3 regions of the Thauera sp. AutoDN2 genome follow, and region 1 is predicted to be linked to each of the others. Evidence: riboswitches for the same ligand, from Rfam matches in the RefSeq annotation. Region 1 holds a riboswitch; each other region holds the start of a gene.

Region 1 (5,869 bases):
CCCTTCCACGCCCGCGAGGCGATGCAGTACGAGAACCCGCTCCCCAGCCGTGAGTACGTGTTGCAGGTTCTCACCGATCGCGGTGTTCCGATGCCGTTCTCGGAGCTCAGTGCCGCGCTCGATATCGCTCCCCATGAGCTGGAGCACTTCGATCGCCGGCTGCGTGCGATGGAGCGCGACGGCCAGCTCATCCGCAACCGGCGTGATGCTTACCTGCTGCCTTCCAAGGCGGACCTGATCAAGGGCCGCGTCGAGGGGCACCCCGACGGTTTCGGCTTCGTGCGTCGCGATGACGGTGAGCCCGACATCTTCCTCGGCCCCAAGGAGATGCGCGAGGTACTCCATGGCGACCGCGTCATCGTGCGCATTTCCGGTACCGATCGGCGTGGCCGCCCCGAAGGCAAGCTGGTAGAAGTGCTGGAGCGCGCCAACACTCGCGTCGTCGGCCGCGTCATCAACGAGCACGGCGTAATGATCGTCGTGCCCGAGAATCGCCGCCTGGCGCAGGACATCCTGGTCGCCCCCGGTGGGCGCAAGAAGCCCGAGCCGGGCCAGATCGTCACCGTCGAGCTGGTCGAGCAGCCCACCAAGTACGCCCAGCCGATCGGCCGCATCGTCGAGGTGCTCGGCAACTATGCCGACCCCGGCATGGAGATCGAGATCGCGCTGCGCAAGCACGACCTGCCCTTCGAGTTCTCGTCCGAGGCCAAGGCGCAGACGCGCAAGCTGCCCGACGTTGTGCGCAAGAAGGACTGGGCCGGCCGCGAGGACCTCACCAAACTGCCGCTGGTGACCATCGACGGCGAGACCGCGAAGGACTTCGACGACGCGGTGTATTGCGAGCGCCAGGGCAAGGGCTACCGCCTGATCGTCGCGATTGCCGACGTCTCGCACTATGTGGATGCTGCCAGCGCGCTCGACAAGGACGCCTTCGATCGTGGCAACTCGGTGTACTTCCCGCGCCGCGTCATCCCGATGCTGCCCGAGAAGCTCTCCAACGGCCTGTGCTCGCTCAACCCCCAGGTCGAGCGCCTTGCGATGGTCGCTGACATGGCCATCTCGGCCACCGGCGAGATCAAGAACTACCGCTTCTACCCTGCGGTGATCTGGTCGCACGCGCGCCTGACCTACACCCAGGTCGCCGCCGCGCTGTACGAGCAGGATCCGGCGGTGCGCGCCGAACTCTCCGCGCTGCTACCCCACCTCGAGAACCTCGACAAGCTCTTCCGCGTGCTGCTCAAGGCGCGCGCCAAGCGCGGCGCGATCGACTTCGAGACCACCGAAACCCGCATGATCTTCGACGATAACGGCAAGATCGCGCAGATCGTGGCCGAGACGCGCAACGACGCCCACCGCCTCATCGAGGAGTGCATGCTCGCCGCCAACGTGTGTGCGTCCGACTTCCTCGCCACCCGCGAGCACCCGGCGCTGTATCGCGTCCATGACTCGCCCTCCGAGGACAAGCTCGCCAAGCTGCGCGAGTTCCTCAAGGAGTTCGGCCTCGGGCTGGGCGGCGGTGACGAGCCGCGCGCGAGTGATTTCGCGAAGCTGCTCGAGCAGGTCAAGGATCGCCCCGACGCCCAACTGCTGCAGACCGTGATGCTGCGCTCGTTGAAGCAGGCGATGTACAGCCCGGACAACGTCGGCCACTTCGGCCTCGCCTACGAGTCCTACTCCCACTTCACCTCGCCGATCCGGCGCTATCCCGATCTGCTGATCCACCGCGGAATCAAGGCCGCGCTCGGCGGTGACCAGTACCGCCCGGGCGACTGGGAGCAGATCGGCCTGCACTGCTCGATGACCGAGCGCCGCGCCGACGAGGCCACCCGTGACGTGGTCGCCTTCCTCAAGTGCTACTTCATGCAGGACCGCGTCGGTGAGGAGTTCACCGGCAGCGTGTCGGCGGTCGTGCCCTTCGGCCTCTTCGTCGCGCTCGACGACATCTTCATCGAGGGCCTGCTGCACATCTCGGATCTCGGGAGCGACTACTTCCACTACGACGAGATGCGCCACGCGCTCATGGGCGAGCGCACCGGCAAGCAGTTCCGCCTCTCCGACCGGGTCAAGGTGCAGCTCGTACGGGTGGATATGGCGACCAACAAGATCGACTTCCGCCTCATTGAAGGGCAGCTGCCGGCCGAGCCGAAGGCGCCTGCGCAGCCCGCCGAAGTGCCAGCCGCGGCTGCGGCGCCGGCAGAGAGCAAGAAAGCGCGCAAGCCGCGCGCCACCCGTGCGAAGAAGTCTGCCGGCGCGCCGCCCCTCGAGGTGAGCGCTGTCGTGTCGGAAGCCGCCGAGCCGAAGCCCCGCAAGGCGCGTACGAAGAAGTCCGCCGCCGAACCAGTCGCCGTAGCCGCAGCCGAAGCGCTAGAATCCGCGCCCCCGACTGCGGCTCCGGCACGACGCGCCCGCCGCAAGACCACCACCAAGGGCACCGACCGTGGCTAAAGCACCCGAGAACACTCCCACCAAGCTGATTTACGGCTTCCACGCGGTCTCTGCCAAGCTGCGCCATGCGCCCGAATCGGTGCTGGAGATCTACCTCTCCGGTGACCGCAAGGACGCGCGGGTGAAGAAGTTCATTGCCCAGGCCGAGGCTGCCGGCGTGCGCATCCTGCAGAGCGAGGGCGACAAGCTCGACGGCATGGTGGGCACCCGTCGCCACCAGGGCGTGGTCGCCAAGGTCGACGCCACCCGGCGCGAGATCAAGCTCGCCGACGTGCTCGACAGCCTGGACGAGAATGCGCTGATCCTGGTTCTCGACGGCGTGCAGGATCCGCACAACCTCGGCGCCTGTCTGCGTGTGGCCGACGCCGCCGGTGCACATGCGGTGGTCGCACCCAAGGACCGCGCGGTGGGCCTCAACGCCACTGCGGTCAAGGTCGCCAGCGGCGCCGCCGATACCGTGCCCTACATCACCGTGACCAACCTTGCCCGCGCCCTGCGCGAGATGCAGGACGCCGGCGTGTGGATCGTCGGTGCCGCAGGCGAAGCCGACAAGTCCATCTACGACATCGACCAGAAGGTGCCAGTGGCGTGGGTGCTCGGCGCCGAAGGTGACGGCCTGCGTCGCCTCACCCGCGACACCTGCGATGCGCTTGCCCGCATCCCCATGCACGGTAGCGTCGAGAGCCTCAATGTGTCGGTGGCGAGCGGGATCTGCCTGTTCGAGGCGCGCCGCCAGCGGGGCTGAAACTGGCTAGGCGGCTCGCACGCGTTTGCTCGTCCGGTCTGCGCCCGGCACGCCACCGTGCGGGCGCTGCAGGAACGCACTGACCCAGCGCACGTCTTTTGCCGCGGCAGCCCGTTTGCGGCTAAGCTTGCGCCCCTGTTTGCTTCGAGGTGCCCGCGCGCTGCGCGGGAGAATCGGGAAGGTGGTGCAAACCCACCGCGCGCCCAGCGCCGTGAAGGGGATTGTCCGGGCAAGGTTCGCCCAGTCACTGGTCCGCAAGGACCGGGAAGGCGTCCGGACGAGTTGATCCGCAGCCGGAAGACCGGCCTCGAAGTGCACCCAGCAGTCGCCTGGTCGGTGGCTGTCTACTGCTCGACGACAAGGGGAATACTTCATGAGCAGCCCGACGCAGGCGCATGCCGCGCCGGCGCGTACCGACGCGCCCGCATTTACCCAAGAACCGGTCACGAACGACCTGGCCGGCAGCGCCGGCCCCGTGCGCTTCCAGGCCGATCCGCGCTTCGATGCGGCCGAGCGCGACGCGGTCTATCGCGCCATCCATACCCGCCGCGACGTGCGGGGCGAGTTCCTGCCCGATCCGATCCCCGACGAGGTGCTCGCGCGTGTGCTCGATGCCGCTCATCACGCGCCCTCGGTAGGCTTCATGCAGCCCTGGGATTTCATCGTGGTGCGCTCGCGCGCGGTGCGCGAGCAGATCCATGCTGACTTCCTTGCCGCGCACGCCGAGGCCGAACAGATGTTCGAGGAAGGCAAGCGCGACACCTACCGCAACCTGAAGCTCGAAGGCATCCTCGAGTCGCCGGTGAACATCTGCATCACCTGCGACCGCAGCCGCCATGGGCCGGTGGTGATCGGCCGCACCCACATCGGCGCGATGGACGTGTACAGCGCGGTGTGTGCGGTGCAGAACCTGTGGCTGGCCGCGCGTGCCGAGAACCTCGGCGTGGGCTGGGTCAGCATCCTGCACCCGCAGGCGCTGCGCGAGGTGCTGGGCATCCCGCGTGAAATCGTACCGATCGCCTACCTGTGCATCGGTCACGTGAGCGCGTTTCACGCCCAGCCCGAACTCGAGGCTGCGGGCTGGTTGCCGCGCATGCCCTTGCCCGAGCTGCTGCATTTCGATGGCTGGCAGGGGCCCGCGGACGAGGCTGGCGAACAGCTCATCGATCAGGTACGGAAGCTGCCTCCTCGCCCACGCTGACACTGGCTGCGCACGGCTCTTGCTTGGTTCTACCCCTGCGGCCCCGGCCGCAGAACAAGAACCCTCGGGAGCCCCGCGTGAAATCGACCCTGGCCTTTCTCGTCGCTGCTCGTCGCAGCGAGATCCACGAGCTGGAACAGCTTGCGCGCAGCTGCGAGCTCGTCCAGCTCGTGGGCGAACTCGTGCATCGCCTGCAAGGCGAGCGCGGCGCCTCAAACCTTTTTCTGGCTTCCACGGGCGCGCGTTTTGGCCCGGAACGGCAAGAGCATGCCGAGGCAAGCCGCAGCGCGGAGGCGGCCGTGCGATCCTGGCTGGGGCGGCCGGAGATCCGTGACGCCGTGCCAGGTTTCGCTGTGGCCGGCGGCGCTCGGCTGTTTACCCGTATCGCCCTTGCGCTGCACCGCGTCGACATGCTCCCCGATCTGCGCGAGGCGATCGTGCGCCAGCGCTGCTCCGTCGCCGAGGCGACAGCGCACTTCAGGCGGACCATCGCTGCCCTGCTGGCGCTGGTGCTCGAGGCGGCGGACGTGGCAGCCGATCCCGCGATTTCACGGCTGCTCGTGGCGCTGTTCAACCTCATGCAGGGCAAGGAGCTCGCTGGCCAGGAACGTGCGCTGGGCACGGCGGTGTTTGCTGCGACGGCCGATCCGGCAGTGGATGGCCCGCCGCTGCTGTATCTGATCGAGGGTCAGGAGGCGTGCTTCCAGCGCTTCGAGGCCTTTTCTCCGGAGGATGTGCGGACGGCATGGCAGGGTGTGCAGCAGGCGATGCCACTCGTCGAACTGGAGCGCCTGCGCCGCAAGCTGCTTGCAGATGGGCAGGCTGTTGCGGGCGTGCCCGAGCGGGCCCAGGAGTGGTTTGCCTGCTGCTCGCTGCGCCTCGACCGCGTGCGGGAGGTCGAAGTGCTGCTTGGCGCGGCACTGAGGACGGAATGCCTGCGGCGCAGCGAGGCCCTGCAGGCAGATCCGGATGACCCGCAGCGGCTCGCATCTGCGCTGGACGGAATGGAGGGACTGGACGCCGCAGGGGCCACGCCCGGCGTGCGCATGGGTGAAGAAGGGGCGGAGGAAGGACGCGCCGGTGAGTTCGGCGGGCTGAATGGTGGGCTGGAGGGCGGGGCGGGCAGGCCCGCGGTGCCCGATCCGATGGGGCCGCGTCTGGCCGCTTCGATCGTCGACGTACTGCATGCGCAGTCGAGCCGGCTGCAGGCGATGAGTGACGAACTCGCTGCCGTACGTGCGAGCCTGGAGGAGCGCAAGCTCGTCGAGCGCGCGAAGGGAGTGCTGATGCGCCACCAGGGGCTCGCCGAGGATGAGGCCTACCGCCTGCTGCGGCAGACGGCGATGAACCAGGGGCGCCGCATCGTCGAGGTTGCCGAGGCCGCGCTCGCGATGGAGGCATTTCTGCCGGGGCGGAGCTGAGGGCAGCCTGCTGCGTTGCGATGGCTGGGCTCCAGCCGCGGCATTGCGTTGCGGGGC
Region 2 (5,869 bases), on a different contig from region 1:
TAGTCATGATGCAGGAAGTGGGCCTTTCGGCTCAACTCCACCAGCGTCTGCCCCACCAACTCGGCGCCGACCAGGCGTGCCGCGACACTGTCGGCCTCGAGCTCCTCCACACGCGCGAGCCGGAGCATGTGCCGGCAATAACCATCGATACGGGACTCCAGCCAGCGCAGCCTCGCCGGCAGATTCAGCGCGAGCGCATCGAGGATGCGCATCCACCATGCCCTCAGGAAGGCCCCCCAGCCGCACCAGCCCAGACGCTGCGCGGCAATGTGGCCCAGTTCATGCGCAAGCACGGCACCAAACTGCATCGGTGACAGACCATGGACGAGTGGAAGCCCGATCTGCAGTTCGGTTCGCAACCTGCCACCGAGCCCAAGGCTCGGTCTCTGCACCACCGCAGCGTTGATGTCTTCGGTGATGCGCAGATGGTGAAGCGGAGGAATGCCAGCGCGTTCGGAGAGCTCATCGACCAGGCGAAAGAGCTCCTCGGCCGACTGGCGCGTAAGCGGTACGCCCTCGGCGCGGGGTGCGAGCCGCAGCATCGCCCCCAACCCCCATGAGGCCAACCAGGCGAGCACCAGCCCCACGGCGACCCAGGCCAGCGTCCGCAGCGGAAGTCCATGGTCGATCGCCTGCAGCGCAGCGCCTGCGCTTGCCGCCGCGAGCCATGCCGCAAGACCCACCGCGCCGAGCAGCAACGCAATCCCGGACAGCGAAACCAGGGCGAGACGGATGGCCATCCGCTCGCGCAGGCGAAGGACGCTCGGACGGGGCAGGAATGCGCTCATGGCGGCTGCCGGACACGTTGAAGGAGGTCGAATTGTAACCAAAGCGCAATATTCATGCGCATGGTATCGAACCCTTGCGAAAGAGCGCCGAAAGGCCTCGCATATCGCCGCCCAAGCGCTTATAGTGGCGCCTCGCTGCAGTGCACCAGTCGATGCAGCGTTTCCTGAAACGATCCATGCGGCCCGCGCCTTCCGCGTGCAGCCAGCCGGATCTCTTCCCGCAGCCCGGATTGGTGCCGCTCGAACGCGGCGGGCTCGCGCCGGACCATCGAATGAATCCCGAATTGACTTTCGCCAGCCTCGCGCTGGCCGAACCCATCCTGCGCGCCATCGGCGAGGCGGGCTACACCCACCCGACGCCCATCCAGGCACAGGCCATTCCCGAGGTGCTGTCCGGCCGCGACCTGCTCGCTGCGGCGCAGACCGGCACCGGCAAGACCGCCGGCTTCACGCTGCCGCTGCTGCACATGCTGGCCGCCACCCACACCCACCCGCATCCGCCCGGTCGCCCGCGCTGCCTGATCCTTACCCCCACACGCGAGCTCGCCGCCCAGGTGGAAGAGTCGGTCAAGACCTACGGCAAGCACCTGCCACTGACCTCGCTGGTCATGTTCGGTGGCGTCAACATCAACCCGCAGATCACGGCACTGAAGAAGCGTGTCGACATCCTCGTCGCCACCCCGGGGCGCCTGCTCGACCATGTCGGCCAGCGCACGCTCGACCTCTCGGGCGTCGAGTTTCTGGTGCTGGACGAAGCCGACCGCATGCTCGACATGGGCTTCATCCGCGACATTCGCAAGGTGCTCGCGCTGCTGCCGAAGAAGCGCCAGAACCTGCTGTTCTCGGCCACGTTCTCCGACGAGATCCGCCAGCTCACCCAAGGCCTGCTGCACGACCCCGCCACCGTCGAGGTGGCGCCGCGCAACACGACGGCAGAGCGCGTCGACCAGGCGGTCTACATGGTCGGCCAGAAGCAGAAGCGCGAGCTGCTCGCGCATCTGATCAAGGAAAAGCAGTGGTTCCAGGCGCTGGTATTCACCCGCACCAAACACGGCGCCAACAAGCTCGCCGAGTACCTCACCAAGCACGGCATCGAGTCCGCGGCCATCCACGGCAACAAGAGTCAGGCTGCTCGCACCCGCGCGCTCGCGCAGTTCAAGGACGGCTCGCTGCCGGTGCTGGTCGCCACCGACATCGCCGCGCGCGGCCTGGACATCGACCAGTTGCCACAGGTGGTCAACTTCGAGCTTCCCAACGTGCCCGAGGACTACGTGCACCGCATCGGCCGCACGGGCCGCGCTGGCGCCGCAGGGCATGCAATCTCGCTGGTCGACCGGGAAGAGGCCAACCTGCTCACCGCGATCGAGCGCCTGATCAAGCGCCGCATCGACCGCGCCGTGGCCGAGGACTTCGTGCCCAGCGCCGGCGGCGAGGCCGCGCATGACGCCGACCACGCCCGCCCCCCCATGCCGCGCCGCGGTGGAGGTCGCCCCGGCTCCGGCCGAGGCGCCCAGGGTGCGCCCGCGCGCGACGAACGCGGCGCCAGCAGAAGCGGTCGTGGCCCGGGCAAAGCCGCCCCGCGCCCGGCAGCACAAGGTCATGCCGAGGGCGAGGGCGCGCGCACTGCGCGCGCAACCGAGCCGCGTGATACGGGCGTCGCGCGCAAACCCTCACCCCGCCCCGAGGCGGGAAGGCGCCAACCCCCACGCGCCGCCCTGTTTGCCGCAAAACCGAGCGGCGATAAGCGCTGAACGACTGCGGCTTGCCGCCGACGCGGCACACGCTGCACACCTTTCGCAGCACAAGGGAATGAAGCCGGGCAAGAGACGCGCAGTTCGACACGACGCTTGCGTTGTCGCGCCGCCTTCGCCTATGCTTCGCCCCGCATTCGATCCGGGTGCCCCGGCCTGCAACCGCAGGACGGGGTGAAACGGGAAGTCCGGTGACGTCGTCCGCCTTGTGCGCGAACGACCATTCCGGCGCAGCCCCCGCTGCTGTGAGCCTGACGAATCCGCCAACATGCCACTGAGCCTTGCGCTCGGGAAGGTCGGCGGACGAGGAAGACGGCGAGCCAGAAGACCGGCCCGATCGAGTACGGAACATCGCGCCCGCCATGCAAGCGGCGGCGTGCGAGGTTCCAGGTTGATGTGAGCCCCGGGGTGTGGGTTTGATCCGACTGGTTTTCCGCCGGCTGCCCGCGTGCGCCGGAAGCTCCAGCCGACTCGTTGTGCAAGCGGTCTCCAGGCACTGCCGTGCCCTGCGTGCGTTCGCGCTCTGCTCGCGTGCGCACGCTCACCGGCAGCGCCGTGTCCGCATGCCGCCCCCCGCCCGCGTGGTTCCCATCGTCGTTCCATGCACTCGTGGGGAGTCATCATGCACATCGAACCGGGCATCCTTTCCGGCACCAAGATCACCGCCGCCAACCTCGCCGCCGTCGCACTCGTCGCCGCCCAGGCACCACAGCTTCTGCGCAAACCGCAGTTCATCCTGCGCACGCTGCTCGCGGCGCTGTTCTTCTCCGTTTTCATGCAGAGCTTTCACCTGCCCGCGGGCGCGTCGGAGCTGCACTTCATCGGCGCCATGCCGATCTACCTCACGCTCGGCTTCGTGCCCACCCTGCTCGGCTTCGGCCTCGGCCTGCTGCTGCAGGGCGTGATCTTCGAGCCGGCCGACCTGCTGCACCTGGGAGTGAATTTCCTTTCACTCGCCGTGCCGCTGCTCGCACTGCATGCCACGCTGGGCCGCAAGCTCACCGCCGGCGCCGCCACCCGCATCGGCGCGGTGCTCAAGCTCGACGCGGGCTACTACGCCGGCGTCGCACTGATGGTGGGCTTCTGGCTGGCCATGGGCGAGATCGCCACGCCCTTCGCGGAGTGGATGACCTTCGCCGCCGCCTACCTGCCGGTGGTGCTGATCGAGCCGGTATTCACCGTGGCCGTGGTCCGGCTGCTGCAGTCGCAGGCCCACCGCCCATTGGTGCAGCTCTGCTTCGCCATCCCGGCGCGCGGCTGATGTCCGGCCTGCCCGGCACGGTCTGGTTCGTCGGCGCGGGCCCCGGCGACCCGGACCTGATCACGGTGAAGGGCCGCCGCCTGCTCGAGCAGGCGGGCGCGATCCTGTTCGCGGGCTCGCTGGTCGATCAGGCGGCAACGCAGCACGCGCCCACCGGCTGCACGATCCGTGACTCAAAGGACATGACGCTCGAGGCCATGAACGCCTGGCTGATCGACGCTTGCGCCCGTCACCGCACCGTGGTGCGCCTGCAGACGGGCGACCCCGGCCTGTACGGCGCGCTCGTCGAGATGACCCGCCCGCTCGACGCCGCAGGCATTCCCTGGCAGGTGGTGCCAGGCGTGTCCTCGGCGATGGCCGCGGCCGCGGCGGCCGGCGAGACCCTGACCCTGCCCGAAGTCACCCAGACCGTCATCCTCACCCGCGTTGCCGGCCGTACCCCGATGCCCGCAGGCGAGGCGCTCGAGGCGCTCGCCGCCCACCGCAGCACGCTGTGCATCTTCCTGTCGATCACCCTGCTGCACGAGGTGCAGCGCGCGCTGCGTGCCGCCGGCTGGCCGGAGGATGCCCCGATCGTGGTGGTGCACAAGGCGAGCTGGCCGGGCGCGGAGAGGATCGTGCGCGGCACCCTGGCCGACATCAAGCGCCGCTGCCAGGACGAGAAGATCGCCAGCCAGGCCATGATTCTCGCCAGCCCCGCACTCGGCGCCCGCCTGTGGCCCGATATCGCGCGCTCGAAGCTCTACGACCCGGGCTTCGGCCACCGTTTCCGCAAGGCGTCGAGGCCAGCCACAGAACCCGGCATCGCCACCGGAGAATCCGCATGAACGACACCACGCTCCTCCTCGTTGGTCACGGCTCGCGCAATCGCGAGGGCAACAAGGAGATCCTGCACTTTGCCGCACAATGGCGCGAACGCCATCCCGGCTGGCGCATCGAAACCTGCTTCATCGAGCACGCCGACGTGCTGCTCGACGAGGGCCTCGACCGCGCCGCGCGCGAAAGCCGCCGCGTGCTCTCGATCCCCTTCATCCTCAACGCCGCCGGCCACGTCAAGATGGAGCTGCCGGCCGCACTCGAGCGCGCCCGCGCGCGCCACCCCAGCGTCGACTTCGCCTGCACCCGGCATCTCGGCATGGGGCGCGAGCTTTTCGCCGTGCTGCGCGGCCAGCTCGATCGCCTGATGCGCCAGCTCGACATGCCCGACCCGCACACCACCGGCGTGGTGCTGCTCGGCCGCGGCTCCTCGGACCCTGGCGCCAACGGCGAGCTCGCCAAGATGGCGCGCTGGATCTTCGAGGACGGCGACCACGAGCTGGTCGAACTCGCCTTCACCGGCGTGACCTGGCCCCGGCTCGAGACCGTGGTGCAGCGCCAGGCTCGGCTCGGCATGACACAGATCTGCATCGTTCCGGTGTACCTCTTCACAGGCGTGCTGATCGAGCGCATCCAGGCCCAGATCGAGCGCCTGCGGCGCCAGTACCCGCAACTGGTCTTCGCGCTCGGAACCCACTTCGGCTTCGACGAAGGCATCTTCGCCCTGCTCGATACACGCGTGGCCGAGGGCTGCGCGGGCGTCGCCGATGCCGGGGCCGGTGCCGCCCACGGCCTGCTTGAGTGCGACGGCTGCCGCTACCGCCTCGCCGCCGAGGACGAACACCTGCACGACCACAGCCACACCGCGTGCCATCACGGCCACTCGGATGCGGACCACGCCTACGCGAGCCACGGCTGCACGGCAGGACACGGCACGAACGCACACGCCCATCCTCATGCCCACCCCCATTCCGCCCACCTCTGAACACGGAGGCCATCCCATGCACGCCAACACCATCACCGAACAGCTCACCGCCGCCGGCCGCGCGATCGAGCACGACTCCTTCGCCATCATCGACGCCGAGGCCGGCGCGCATGCCTACACCGCGGGGCAGTGGCCGATCGTGCGCCGCATGATCCACGCCAACGCCGACTTCGAGTTCAACGGTCTGGCCGAATTCCACCCCGATGCGATCGAGGCCGGGCTGGAGGCGGTCCTCGCCGGCGGCGCGCCGATCGTCGCCGATGTCGAG
Region 3 (5,869 bases), on a different contig from region 1:
AGCGCGCTCGCGCTCGCCGAACTGGCCGAACGTGCCGGCATGCCTCCGGGCGTGTTCAACATCGTCACCACCAATCGCGCTGCCGAAGTCGGCGCCGAGCTTACCGCCAGCCCGGTGGTGCGCAAACTCTCCTTCACCGGTTCGACCGAGGTGGGTAAGCTGCTGATGGCCCAGTGCGCCGGCACGGTGAAGAAGGTCGCGCTCGAGCTCGGCGGCAACGCGCCTTTCATCGTCTTCGACGATGCCGATCTGGACGCTGCGGTCGCGGGGGCGATGGCTTCGAAGTACCGCAACGCGGGCCAGACCTGCGTGTGCGCGAATCGCCTGCTGGTGCAGGACGGCATCTACGACGCCTTCGCCGAGAAACTGGCCGAAGCGGTGGCGAAGCTCAAGGTAGGCCCGGGGCTCTCGGGCGAGGTGCAGCAGGGACCGCTGATCAACGAGGATGCGGTGGAGAAGGTGGAGGAGTTACTCGCCGACGCGGTGGGCAAGGGCGCGCAGATCGCCTGCGGTGGCAAGCGCCATGCGCTCGGCGGCACCTTCTTCGAGCCCACCATCGTCACCGGTGTCACCCCTGCGATGCGCGTGGCGCGCGAGGAGATCTTCGGCCCGGTGGCGCCGCTGTTCCGCTTCCATACAGAAGAGGAAGCGATCCGCATGGCCAACGACACCGAGTTCGGTCTCGCCGCCTATTTCTACGCGCGCGACATCGCCCGCGTGTGGCGCGTGGCCGAAGGGCTGGAGTACGGCATCGTCGGCATCAACGAAGGCCTCATCTCCACCGAGGTCGCGCCCTTCGGCGGCGTCAAGGCCTCCGGCGTCGGGCGCGAGGGCTCGAAGTACGGCATCGACGACTTCGTCGAGATCAAGTACCTGTGCATGGGCGGGATCCGCTAATCGCTGGCTGATCTCGGCGCGAAGGCTGCGCGGTGGTGGCGGGGGGCGCTGCAGGCGCCACCCCGTCCGCCTGTGCTCACTCCCAGCTCAGCGCGCCGCCGGTCTGATACTCCGTGACCCGCGTCTCGAAGAAGTTCTTCTCCTTGCGAAGGTTGGCCTGCTCGTCCAGCCACGGCAGCACGTTCTCCGCGCCGGGGAAGGGCTCGGCCAGCCCGAGCTGGCGGGCGCGGCGGTTGGCGATGTAGCGGAACTGGCCCATATGCTGCGCAGCCGAGTAGCCAAGGATGGGCTCGCGCAGCAGGTAGCCGGCGTAGGCGGTTTCGGCGGCCTCGGCTTCTTCCCACAGGCGGGCGAGCGCCGCGGGATCGAGCTGCAGGTTTTCCTCGGCGATGAGCGTGCGCACGGTGCGGATGCCGAAGGCGCAGTGCAGCACCTCGTCGCGCATGATGTACTGCAACTGCTCGGCCGTGCCCTTCATCAGCCCGCGCCGCTGCAGCGCGAAGATGGGGGTGAAGCCGTTGTAGAACCAGCAGCCCTCGAAGATGGCGGCGAAGAAGAGGTAGGAGAGCGCGAATTCGTGCAGGTTGTCGCGGTCGGTGAGGTCGAAGTCGGCCCGCATCACGCGCTCGAGCCGGCGGTTGGCGAGCGCGATCTTGCCGTGGATCTCGGGCACGACGCGGTAGCGGTTGTAGATCTCCTGCTGGTCCAGGCCCAGGCTTTCGATGCAGTGCTGGTATGTCCAGGTATGCAGGGCTTCCTCATACACCTGGCGGGCCTGGTAGATCTGCAGCTCGGGCGCGGTCATCTTCTCCATCACCGCCAGGCCGATGTTGCGCATGGCGAGGATGTCCGAGGTGGTCAGATAGGACAGCACGTTCTCGAACACATGGCGCTCGGCCGGCGTCAGGCGATGGTGGTAGTCGTGAACGTCCTGCGCCATGGAGATTTCCAGCGGCGTCCAGTGGTTCTTGTTGGCGTTGAGGAAGAACTCCCACGCCCAGGGGTACTTGAAGGGCGCGAGCTGGTTGATGTCACCCTGGCCGTTGACGATGCGTTTGTCGGCAGCACGCACCGGTGCCAGCGCGCCCGGCCGGGCATCGGTGGCGGACAGGGCCGCGTCGGGGCGGAATGCCGGCGCCGTGGGCGTCACCGTGGACGCCGGGGAGTCTGCCTGGCGGGAGGCTGGCGTAGCGGCTGGAGCAGTGGCTGCCCGAGGGCGAACCGGCGTGTCCCAGTCGTCGAAGAAGGCGGTCATTGGCAGGCCTCGCAGTCGGGGTCGAGAATGGAGCAGGTCTTGGGCGCCGGGTCGTCGCTGGTGGTGGCCGGCGTGTTGGTGCCGGTTTTCTCCATTGCGGTGGCGTAACGCGCCTTGAGTTCGGCGTGAATGCCCTCGATCGGGGTGAGTGAGCCGTCGAAGTACTTGAGGTCGGCCACCATCCCCTCGTCCCACAGGCCGAGTGCCTTCAGCTCGCGCACCAGATGGGCGGGCAGGTTCACCGAGCCGAGGTTGCACACCGCGGTCTCGTCGGCCGAGGTGTTGAGCGTGATCTCGGTGCACAGGTTGGAGCCATGCACCACGCCCACGTGCTGCTGCGGCGAGCGCAGGTTGCAGGCGTCCTTGAAGGTGATCCACGGATGCCCGGTCTCGAACAGCATGGTCAGCATCTTGCGCCACAGCTGGAAGGCGGGCAGGCGCTTGAAGAGGCGGATCTCGCCGCGCCCTGGCGGCCCTCGACGGCGAGAAAGGTCTTGGTCATGGCGACGGCGATCTTGTTCGGATCGAAGGCAACGACGGCGCCATTGCGGCGGATGATCTGGAAAGCGGCGAGTTGCATGGCGTTATCAAGTGCTTCGGTCGGAAGTCGGTCCACGGGTGGTCCTCGTCTGGGTGAGTGCGGATGAAACGGGTTGCTGAGGGAAGGCGAGCTTCAGGCGGCCGCGAGGCTGACTGCGCTGGGGGCCGGGCAAGGCGGGGCGTCGTCGCCGGCGTGGGACTCGGCCCGCAGATCCAGCGTCAAGGGGGCGGTGTGGCTGCCGCCAGGCCGACTGAAGCCGCTGGCGGCAGCCATGTGGAGTACCGCCGGGCTGATGCTGTGACACACGATCCGGCCTGCGCCGTGCAGGCGGGCCAGGGCTATGACGTGGTTGAACAGTGCTCGGCCCAGTCCGTGCTGGCGATGAGTTGCGGTAACGCTGAGCCCGAAGTCGACCTCCCCATCGCGCACCGCGATATGGGCGAGGGCGACGATGTCGCCTTGTGCGGTGCCCAGCCCATGCACATGGTCGCGTGCGAAGTCGAGGGTGGCGACGTAGGCGGCGATGCCTTCGTCGCGGATGCCGTGGCTGAAGCGCAGCAGGCGGTCATCGGCATCCAGCGCAAGTAGGTGTTCGAGGATGCGGGGTGCGTCGGCGGGGCCGAAGCGGAACATCGGCCTCAGAACGACGCCTCTGGAATCGGTCGGCGGTGTCAGCGTTGCAGCGGGGCGGTCGGCGGTGGGCATGGCGGAGATCCGGTGCGGGCAGGGCGGATCTCCGACGCACGGGCGTGATGCGTCACGCGCATGGCAATGCCATACGGTGCTGCCGTGCCATCAGGAAAGCGAGCAAGTGAAATGGTGTGAGCCATGCCTCTTGTCAGGGACACCCCGCCCCAAACTGTTGAAGGTGATGTGCATGGCAGGTCTCCTGGCTCACGGGTCGTCGTCTTGCGCCAGCCTTCCCGGAAGATTTCCAGTGGCAGAGAGGGCGCAGGACTCGCCGATTACAGTTGCGGGGGCAGCTCCGGGGTTCGCGCTGGGCGCGGCACCGGATTCCCTTTTCATGTCCGCCGATGACGGCGGACAACCATGAACAGGGGCGGAGGTTAGCCCTGGCCCCCGGCGCTGTCAAACGCGCCGCGTTCGATCGTACGCACCAGGGTATGCACCGCGCGATGCGTCGGAACTTCGAGCCCGGCCGCCTCGGCCATGGATAGCAGGGCGCCGGTGATGGCGTCGATCTCGGTGTGGCGGCCGGCGAGGACGTCCTGCAGCATGCTGGCGCGGTTGGCGGCGGTGGCGCGGGCAACGCCATGCACCCGCGCGAGCGCGGCCGCTTCGTCGAGCTCGAGGCCGTTGGCGCGCAGTACCGGCAGTGCCTCGCGCACCAGGGCGTTGAGCAGTACGCGGTGCGGCGGCTCGAGCAGGGCGCCGTTGGGCACGCGGAACAGCGCCGCGAGCGGGTTGATGGCGACGTTCACCAGCAGCTTCGCCAGCCGCGCGGCGGTGATTTCCGGCTCGATGCGAGCCTCGAGACCCGCGTCCGCCAGCATCCGCGCGAGCGGCTCGAACCCGGGCGGCAGCAGGGTTTCGCCTGCGCCTGAGGGCTGCACCCGGTTGCCGTCGCGCCACGCGCCCTCGGTGGTGATGCCCTGATCCACGTGTTGTGCGTGGCAATGCCCGCGCAGCATGTCCACGGTGATCCCGTTCTGCAAGGACAGCACGCCGATGGGGCGCATGCGTGAGGCGACTTCCGCGGCTGCCGCTGTGTCGGCGGCCTTCACCAGCACGATCACCCAGTCGGCGACAGGGGGGTGGGCAGCGTCGAAGGCTTCCAGGGCGAGTGTTTGCTCGCCCACTTGCACGCCGGTGCGGAGGCTTGCGACCCGGTGTGCGTTACGCGCAATCACGGCGAGCGGCACGACGGCGCGCAGCCGCGCAGCAAAGTGCAGGCCCAGCGCGCCGGCGCCGATGATCGCAACCGGGAAGCGCGTGTCGGCCTGGCTGTGGTGTGTGGCACGAGGGGGTGCCTCGAGATTACTGTCCATTCGATACGTACGGAGCGGTTCGGATTTCAAGTGGATCCCTGCCTGTTGCGTGCCAGACGGCTTCGCGGTCGCGATGTCGCATAAACATCGGATGGGTGCTCCAGCATGCCTGCTCCATGGAGCATCTGGAGCAACTCAGCCTGTTCATTCCACCCAATGGGAACAGCCGATGGGATGTGCTGTGGGGCTGGAATGCCCGAATCCAGGCGCATTCGCATTCTGGCATGACTCCTGCTGGAGGTGAGATGCAGCGACTTGCTGTGCATCCAGAAAATCGAGGAGACGAGATCATGCTGTACGCAATGCCCGGCCAGGCCGACGCCAAGGTTCAGTTCAAAAGCCGTTATGACAACTTCATCGGTGGCAAATGGGTGGCCCCGGTCAAGGGGCAGTATTTCGATGTGGTCACCCCGGTTTCCGGCCAGAAGTACACCCAGGCCGCGCGCTCCACGGCCGAGGACATTGAGCTGGCGCTCGATGCCGCACACGCGGCCTTCCCGACCTGGGGCAAGACCGACGCCACCACGCGCTCGAACATCCTGCTCAAGATCGCCGACCGCCTCGAGGCCAACCTCGAACTGCTCGCCTACGCCGAGACCGTCGACAACGGCAAGCCGATCCGCGAGACGCTCAACGCCGACATCCCGCTCGCCGTCGACCACTTCCGCTACTTCGCCGGCTGCCTGCGCTCGCAGGAAGGCGGCATCTCGGAGATCGACGAGAACACCATGGCCTATCACATCCACGAGCCGCTGGGCGTGGTCGGCCAGATCATCCCGTGGAACTTCCCGATCCTGATGGCGGCGTGGAAGCTGGCGCCGGCTCTGGGTGCGGGTAACTGCGTGGTGCTCAAGCCCGCCGAGTCGACCCCGATCTCGATCCTGGTGCTGATGGAACTGATCGCCGACCTGCTGCCGCCGGGCGTGCTCAACATCGTCAACGGCTATGGCCGTGAGGCCGGCATGCCGCTCGCCACCAGCAAGCGCATCGCCAAGATCGCCTTCACCGGCTCGACCTCCACCGGCCGCGTCATCGCCCAGGCCGCCGCCAACAACCTGATCCCGGCCACGCTGGAGCTGGGCGGCAAGTCGCCCAACATCTTCTTCGCCGACGTGATGGACAAGGATGATGCCTTCCTCGACAAGGCGATCGAGGGCCTGGTGCTGT

What was found. Region 1 has a riboswitch for cobalamin ahead of bluB (5,6-dimethylbenzimidazole synthase). Riboswitches for the same ligand answer to the same signal wherever they lie in the genome.
Region 2: it holds a riboswitch for cobalamin, as region 1 does, so the genes downstream of both, ACPT9U_RS10625 (energy-coupling factor ABC transporter permease) here and bluB (5,6-dimethylbenzimidazole synthase) in region 1, are expected to answer to the same signal.
Region 3: it holds a riboswitch for cobalamin, as region 1 does, so the genes downstream of both, ACPT9U_RS09550 (GNAT family N-acetyltransferase) here and bluB (5,6-dimethylbenzimidazole synthase) in region 1, are expected to answer to the same signal.

The regions. Positions count from the first base shown of each region.
Region 1 is NZ_JBNCAR010000002.1:241,355-247,223, reverse strand. Features, by position in the region: gene rnr (ribonuclease R) at 22-2,445, shown strand; gene rlmB (23S rRNA (guanosine(2251)-2'-O)-methyltransferase RlmB) at 2,438-3,190, shown strand; cobalamin riboswitch at 3,321-3,514, shown strand; gene bluB (5,6-dimethylbenzimidazole synthase) at 3,564-4,391, shown strand; gene ACPT9U_RS02465 (nitrate- and nitrite sensing domain-containing protein) at 4,469-5,812, shown strand.
Region 2 is NZ_JBNCAR010000017.1:11,841-17,709, forward strand. Features, by position in the region: gene ACPT9U_RS10615 (M48 family metallopeptidase) at 1-788, opposite strand, end outside; gene ACPT9U_RS10620 (DEAD/DEAH box helicase) at 1,061-2,539, shown strand; cobalamin riboswitch at 2,666-2,890, shown strand; gene ACPT9U_RS10625 (energy-coupling factor ABC transporter permease) at 3,162-3,800, shown strand; gene cobM (precorrin-4 C(11)-methyltransferase) at 3,800-4,627, shown strand; gene ACPT9U_RS10635 (sirohydrochlorin chelatase) at 4,624-5,601, shown strand; gene ACPT9U_RS10640 (precorrin-8X methylmutase) at 5,618-5,869, shown strand, end outside.
Region 3 is NZ_JBNCAR010000013.1:69,549-75,417, reverse strand. Features, by position in the region: gene gabD (NADP-dependent succinate-semialdehyde dehydrogenase) at 1-897, shown strand, start outside; gene ACPT9U_RS09565 (ribonucleotide-diphosphate reductase subunit beta) at 974-2,152, opposite strand; gene ACPT9U_RS09560 (hypothetical protein) at 2,149-2,562, opposite strand; gene ACPT9U_RS09555 (hypothetical protein) at 2,556-2,768, opposite strand; gene ACPT9U_RS09550 (GNAT family N-acetyltransferase) at 2,826-3,398, opposite strand; cobalamin riboswitch at 3,556-3,761, opposite strand; gene ACPT9U_RS09545 (ketopantoate reductase family protein) at 3,761-4,702, opposite strand; gene adh (aldehyde dehydrogenase) at 4,993-5,869, shown strand, end outside.